3 regions of the Streptomyces sp. SudanB5_2050 genome follow, and region 3 is predicted to be linked to each of the others. Evidence: riboswitches for the same ligand, from Rfam matches in the RefSeq annotation. Region 3 holds a riboswitch; each other region holds the start of a gene.
What was found. Region 3 has a riboswitch for cobalamin ahead of ACFZP7_RS26225 (energy-coupling factor ABC transporter permease). Riboswitches for the same ligand answer to the same signal wherever they lie in the genome.
Positions count from the first base shown of each region.

Region 1: linked by a shared signal. The riboswitch ahead of ACFZP7_RS08775 (cobalamin biosynthesis protein) and the one ahead of ACFZP7_RS26225 (energy-coupling factor ABC transporter permease) in region 3 are both predicted to bind cobalamin.
Region 2: linked by a shared signal. The riboswitch ahead of ACFZP7_RS11145 (prenyltransferase/squalene oxidase repeat-containing protein) and the one ahead of ACFZP7_RS26225 (energy-coupling factor ABC transporter permease) in region 3 are both predicted to bind cobalamin.

Region 1 covers NZ_OZ186760.1:1,962,315-1,964,565, reverse strand. Annotated here, with positions in the region: gene ACFZP7_RS08775 (cobalamin biosynthesis protein) at 1-810, opposite strand, end outside; cobalamin riboswitch at 915-1,056, opposite strand; gene ACFZP7_RS08770 (hypothetical protein) at 1,229-1,450, opposite strand; gene ACFZP7_RS08765 (inorganic phosphate transporter) at 1,485-2,251, opposite strand, start outside.
Region 2 covers NZ_OZ186760.1:2,488,494-2,490,744, reverse strand. Annotated here, with positions in the region: gene ACFZP7_RS11145 (prenyltransferase/squalene oxidase repeat-containing protein) at 1-930, opposite strand, end outside; cobalamin riboswitch at 1,038-1,188, opposite strand; gene ACFZP7_RS11140 (TetR family transcriptional regulator) at 1,179-1,883, opposite strand; gene ACFZP7_RS11135 (glycosyltransferase family 4 protein) at 2,078-2,251, shown strand, end outside.
Region 3 covers NZ_OZ186760.1:5,876,202-5,878,452, reverse strand. Annotated here, with positions in the region: gene ACFZP7_RS26235 (chloride channel protein) at 1-166, shown strand, start outside; gene ACFZP7_RS26230 (potassium channel family protein) at 265-777, shown strand; cobalamin riboswitch at 838-1,024, shown strand; gene ACFZP7_RS26225 (energy-coupling factor ABC transporter permease) at 1,054-1,758, shown strand; gene ACFZP7_RS26220 (energy-coupling factor ABC transporter substrate-binding protein) at 1,755-2,090, shown strand; gene cbiQ (cobalt ECF transporter T component CbiQ) at 2,091-2,251, shown strand, end outside.

The DNA.
Region 1 (2,251 bases), 3.9 Mb from region 3:
GACCGGCCGGTGCTCCACCCGGCCGCCGTAGGAGAGCGTTCCGCCCAGCCGCACCCCGAGGGCGCCCGCGAACGACGCCTCCACGGGCCCGGCGTTGGGGCTCGGGTGCCGTCCGGCGTCGGCGCGCCAGGCCCGCGCGGCACCCCGGGGGCCGCCGCCGGCCACGACGGCCAGGAGGGCGGTCAGCCGGGCGCCCGGCCAGCCCGCGAGGTCGTCGAGCCGGGCCGAGGCCCAGCCGTAGCGGCGGTACCGGGGCGACCTGTGGCCGACCATCGCGTCCAGGGTGTTCACGGCCCGGAAGCCGGCCAGCCCCGGAACTCCGGCCACGGCGCCCCACACCAGGGCGCCCACCACCGCGTCCGAGGTGTTCTCGGCGACGGACTCCACGACGGCCCGGGCGATCCCGTCGGCGTCCAGCGCCTGCGGGTCCCGCCCGCACAGGTGCGGCAGCCGCGCACGGGCCGCCTCCACGTCACCGGCCTCCAGGGCACGGCCGATGGCACCCGCCTCACGGGCGAGCGAGGTGCCGCCGACGACCGACCAGGTGGCGGCGGCGGTCAGCGCGACCGAGGCGGCGGGGGAGCGGCGTACGGCACGGGAGGCGGCCAGCCCGAGGGCGGCGGCGCCACCGGCGCACACGGCGGTGTGCAGCGCGCCCCACCCGCGGTGGTCGCGCCACAGCACCCGTTCCACGGCACCGGCGGCACGGCCGAACGCGGCGACCGGGTGTCCGCGGCGCGGGTCGCCGAGGAGGAGGTCACCGAGGAGGCCGGCGGCGGCGCCGTACGCGAAGACGCGTTCGGCGCGCACGGCTCAACCGGCCGTGGGGAGGGGAAGGCGAAGGGTGTCGCTGGTGAGCCTGGAACGGCAGCCGCGCATGGCGATAGGTCCTCACTCAGGGTGTCCGCGCCCTGGTTCGAAGAGCACGGCGGTGAGAGTTCCTGGCTCCCGGGGATCACTCCCCGGTCACAGTGGCGGGACCGCGCCGGATTCACACCGGGCTTCCTCTCCAGCCGCCGCATTGGCTCCGGCAGTCCACCACGCCCCGCGAACACCCGTCAACTTGCCGTTGACCTGCGAGGGGGGAGTGTGCGAAGGCCCACACACGGAAGGCGTGCGCGGGCGCGGGGGAGTAGTGCGGGGTGGGCGAAAAGGGCGGGGCGCCGGACGGACCCCGAGGTCCGTCCGGCGCCCCCGCACCACGACGTGCGCCGCGCCGGTCCGCCGGCTAGGCGACGATCAGATAGATGCCGTACGCCACCGCCGCCGCGCAGGCCGCGAAGCACGCGTACGCGCCGGTGACCGCGAGGCCGGCGGAGCCGCCCTCGGCGGCGGCCCGCTCCTGGCGGGAGAGGCCGGCGATGCCGAGGGTGAACAGGCCCACCAGGACCACGGTGGCCACGAGGCTGACTCCGAAGACGGAGCCGAGAGCTGCCCAGTCGATGCTCATGGAGGTTCGTTTCCTTCGTACCCGGGGCGCGGGTTCAGACGGTGGTGGTGGCCGAGGGGGCCTTGGGCTCGGACGCCGAGGACGCGACGGCGGCCGCCGGCTCCCCGGTCACGCCCGCCGGGGGCGGGGTCACGGCGGCCATCGCCTGGGTCACCACGCCGGCCGCCTCCGGCTCGTCGTCGACGACGTTGGTGTGGTCGACGACCTCGCGCCGGGAGATCTTCCAGATGGCGGCGCTGGAGACGACCAGGAAGACCGCGACCAGGGCGGTGCCCCAGTCACCCAGACCGCAGACCCACTCGGCGATCGCGGCGACCAGGGCCGCGGCCGGCAGGGTCAGGCCCCAGGCGACGAACATCCGGGTGGCCGTGGACCAGCGGACCACGCCGCCCTTGCGGCCGAGGCCCGCGCCCATCACGGCGCCGGAGACCGAGTGCGTGGTGGACAGGGAGAAGCCGAGGTGCGAGGAGGCCAGGATGACCGTCGCGGCGCTGGTCTGGGCGGCGAAGCCCTGCTGCGGCTGGAGGTCGGTCAGGCCCTTGCCCATGGTGCGGATGATGCGCCAGCCGCCGAGGTAGGTGCCGAGCGCGATGGCGATGCCCGCGGAGAGGATGACCCACATGGGCGGGTCGGAGTCGGGGGCGAGCGCGCCGCCGGCGACCAGGGCGAGGGTGATGATGCCCATCGTCTTCTGGGCGTCGTTGGTGCCGTGGGCCAGCGAGACCAGACCGGCGGAGGCGATCTGCCCGGCGCGGTAGCCCTTCGCGGCGGCCTTGCCGTCGGCCTTGCGGCCGAGCCGGT
Region 2 (2,251 bases), 3.4 Mb from region 3:
CTTCGCCGCCTTGTCCTTGCCGCCCTGCGCGGCGAGCGCGACGACCGCGTCGGCGGTGTTGCCGTAGTCGGGCTGCTCGGCGGAGCCGCCGAGGGCGGACGTGAGGTGCCCGTCCTTCGCGAGGGCGCCGGCGAGGTAGGCGGCGCCGTTCGCGGCGGCCTGCTCGCGGGTGGGCTCGTCCGAGGCCGTGCAGGTGGCGTCGGCGGTCTTCTCGCCGGCCTCGGCGACCAGGCCCTTGCCGAGCGCGCCGAGCACGCCCGCCGCGGTCGCGTCCGCGTTGGCGACCGGCTTGCCGTCCTGGTCCGGGTACCCGAAGGCGCCGCCGTCCCCGGCGCAGGGCAGGGCGGCCGCCAGCAGGGCGTCGTACGGGGACTTGCCGCCCTTCTTCACGGTGCCCGGGTCGGTCTCGGTGGCGGCGAGGGCGCCGATGACGACGGAGGTGGAGTTGGCCTCGCTGGGGCTGCCGGGGGTGTAGCCCCAGCCGCCGTCCGCGTTCTGCACGGACTTCAGCCAGCCGAGGGCCTCCTCGACGGCGTCGCCGTGCCCGCCGACGGCCCACAGCGCCTGGACGGCGGCGGCCGTGCTGTTGGTGTCGACCATGGTCTTGGCGTCGCACGCCTTGGCCGGGTCGGCGCGGAAGGGGGCGAAGGCGCCGTTGTCGCACTGCTGGTCGGTGAGCCACTTCACGGCCGACGACGAGGGGATCACGCCCGCCGTGTCCTGCGCGAGCAGCGCGAGGGACTGCCGCCAGACGCCGTCGTACTGGGGATCGGCGGACCCGTACAGGCCGTCGGTGCCGCCGGACTTGCCGGACGGGGCGGACGACGACGTGGACGGCGACGGGTCGGCGGCGACCGCGGGCGCGGCGGCGGCGCCGATCACGGCTATGGCGGCCAGAGCCGCGGCGCTGCTGCGACGGCGGACGTTCATGAGCGGCGGGTGCCTTTCCCTGCGCGGGGTCGGGCAGCACGGGCACTCCCGGGCGGCTCGGCCCCGTATGCCTCGACGGTGCCCGTGCGCCGGCGGGTGCCGGGCACGTGAGCCGGTCACGTCCGCGCGGGGCAGTCCGGCTCACCACCCGGAGCGTCCAGGGGCTCGGCGAGTGGCTCACGGTTGCGGGTCAGCGCCGGAATTGCACCGGCTTCCCCCCGTACGGGTGTGATGACGACGCGGCCACTTTACCCGGAGGCAACCGGCCCGGAACCGTGCGCCCGCTCACGCTCCCCGCCGCCCGCCGCGACGGGCTCCCCGGCCCCCGTCACGTCGATCAGCCGGCACACCGTCTCGATGTCCACCCCCACCTGCGCGATCGACGCGCGGCCGGACAGCCAGGCGATCAGGGTCGAGTGCCAGGTGTGCTCGATGACCCGGACCGCCGACAACTGCGCGGCCGTCGGGTTCTCCGGACCGCCCACGGCGTCCAGGATGATCGCCGTGGTCCGGCGCGAGACCTGGTCGACCTCCGGGGAGACGCTGCGGTCGGCGAAGGTCAGGGCGCGCGCCATCGCCTCGGCCAGTCGCGGCTCGCGTTGCAGCGCGCCGAAGGCCCGCATCAGGGTCCGCGCCACCCGGTCCGCGGCCGTCTCGCCACCCGGCGGGTTCCTGCGCAGCGTCGCGTGCAACTGCTCCAACTGGTCCTGCATGGTGGCCACCAGCAGGTGCACCTTGGACGGGAAGTAGCGGTAGAGCGTGCCGAGGGCGACCTGCGAGGACTCCGCGACCTCCCGCATCTGCACCGCCTCGAAACCGCCCCGGCAGGCGAGCCGGGCGGTCGCGTGCAGGATGCGGCGGCGCCGCTCGCGCTGCCGTTCGGTCAGGGGCGGGGCGGCGGAACGGTGCCCCGGAGGGGGCGCGACCGCTTCCGGATTGTCCACCTCGGTCACCTTCTCCCCGTCGTCCGGCCCGGCAGGGTGTCCGGCACCCGGGCGGGCCGTGGCGTGAATCACCTGATCCACTCGTCACAGCGTCCCTACCTGCCGGTAGATTCGGAGCCTCTGAACGATCAAGTCTGAAACTTGTTCTAGATTAACGTCCCGGCATAGGGTCGCGGGACAGTGCAGTGAGAAGGGGGCCCAGGGTGACCGCTGAGGCCAGTCGGACGGGTCCCCGTCCGGAGCCCGCCGCCGACGGCTTGCGACCGCTCCGCATCGCGCTCCTCACCTACAAGGGGAACCCGTTCTGCGGCGGCCAGGGCGTCTACGTCCGCCACCTCTCCCGCGAACTGGCCCGCCTCGGCCACCGGGTCGAGGTG
Region 3 (2,251 bases):
GGTGCTGCTGGTGGGCGGCGACGCGCACGACCAGATGCCGTTGATCGTCACCGGGTCGGTGGTGGCGTTCATCGTCGCCCAGGTGGCGCGCCGGACCGAACCCCGGGCGGACGGGGAGCCGGGCGCGGGCACGGAGGGCGGGGCGCCGGCCGGGACGGCGCGGTGAGGGGGCGGCGGACCGAGCGGCCCGCGGCGCGGCCCCGGGGTGTGCGGGGCGGGTGGCCCGCGGTGCGGTCCCGGGTGGTGCGGGGCGGGTGGCCGGCGGTGCGGCCCTGGGTGGTGCGGGCCGGGGCCGCGGCGGGCGTGGTCGTGGCCTATTTCCTCCTCCCCCTCGATCACCTGGGCCCGCAACGCCCCGTGCTGAGCTGGCTGTTGTTCGCCCTGATCCTGACCGTGGTGGCGGTGCTGCTGCTCCGGCAGATCCGGCACGTGCTGGTCGACCGGCCGGACTCCCGGCCCGGGATGGTCCTGTCCCTGCTGATCGTCCTGTCCGTGCACGTCTTCTCGGCCACCTACTACGCCCTCGCCAAGCAGCCGGGCGAGTTCACCGGTCTGCACACCCGCGTCGACGCCCTGTACTTCACCGTCGTCACCCTGGCGACCGTCGGGTACGGCGACATCACCCCGCGGGGTCAGTCGGCGCGGATCATCACCGTCCTGCAGATCGCCTACAGCTTCGTGTTCCTGACCGCCGCCGCGACCGCGCTGACCCAGCGGATGCGCGACATGGTGGTCCGTCGCACGGACCGGGACCGGGGCCGGGACCGGGCCGGGTGACGGGCCGCTCGGCGCGTCGGCCGGCCCGGAGGCCCGCTTGTCACCGGCCGGGCGGGACCACTACCGTCGTCACGCCTTGGTGAACGGGAAATCCGGTGCGATGCCGGTGCGGCCCTCGCCACTGTGAATCGGGAAGTCCGGCTCCGGCCCTCGCGGGCAGCCACTGGATCGCTTGCGATCCGGGAAGGCGGGGCACGGGCGGTGGTACCCGTAAGCCAGGAGACCGGCCAAGGCGCGTCGTCCATCCACGAGGTGCTGGAGAGGGTCTGCCGAGTCATGCACATAGCCGAGGGCTTTCTGCCACCGGCGCACGCGATCGCCTGGGGTGCCGCGTCCGCGCCGTTCGTCGTCCACGGAGTACGGTCACTCACCCGTGAGGTCAGGGAGCACCCGGAGAGCACGCTGCTCCTCGGCGCCTCCGGGGCCTTCACGTTCGTCCTGTCGGCCCTGAAACTGCCGTCCGTCACCGGCAGTTGCTCGCATCCCACCGGCACCGGTCTGGGCGCGATCCTCTTCCGGCCGCCGGTCATGGCGGTGCTGGGCACCATCACCCTGCTCTTCCAGGCGCTGTTGCTCGCCCACGGCGGACTGACCACGCTCGGCGCCAACGTCTTCTCGATGGCGGTCGTCGGCCCCTGGGCCGGGTACGGCGCCTACCGGCTGCTGCGCCGCTACGACGTGCCGCTGATGGTCACCGTGTTCTGCGGGGCGTTCGTCGCCGACCTGTCCACGTACTGCGTCACCAGTGTGCAGCTGGCGCTGGCCTTCCCCGACCCGGGCAGCGGGTTCCTGGGGGCGCTCGGCAAGTTCGGGTCGGTCTTCGCCGTCACCCAGATCCCGCTCGCGGTGAGCGAGGGCCTGCTCACGGTGATCGTGATGCGGCTGCTGGTGCAGTCCAGCAAGGGCGAACTGACCCGGCTGGGCGTGCTGCCGGCGAAGTCCGGGACCGCCGGGGCCAAGGAGCGGGCGGTGGCCCGGTGAGCCGCAACGCGAAGATCAACGCCCTGCTGCTGCTCGCCGTGGCCGCGCTCGCGGTGCTGCCACTGGTGCTGGGGCTCGGCGACCACAAGGAGGAGCCGTTCGCCGGGGCCGACGCGGAGGCGGAGCGGACGATCACCGAGATCGAGCCGGACTACGAGCCGTGGTTCTCGCCGCTGTACGAACCGCCCTCCGGGGAGGTCGAGTCGGCGCTGTTCGCGCTCCAGGCCGCGATCGGCGCGGGCGTGCTGGCGTACTACTTCGGGCTGCGCCGGGGACGCCGGCAGGGCGAGGAGCGGGCGGCGGCCGCGCGGGACACCCCCGAAGGGGACTGAGTGCTGCCGATCGACGCGGCGGCGCACAGCAGTCGCTGGCGCCGCCGGCATCCCGTGGACAAGGCCGTGCTCGGGTTCGGGCTGACCGTGCTGGCGATCTCGCTGCCGCCCTGGCCGGGTGCGGCGCTGGTGCTGGTGACGGCGCTCGCCGTGCTGCTGGG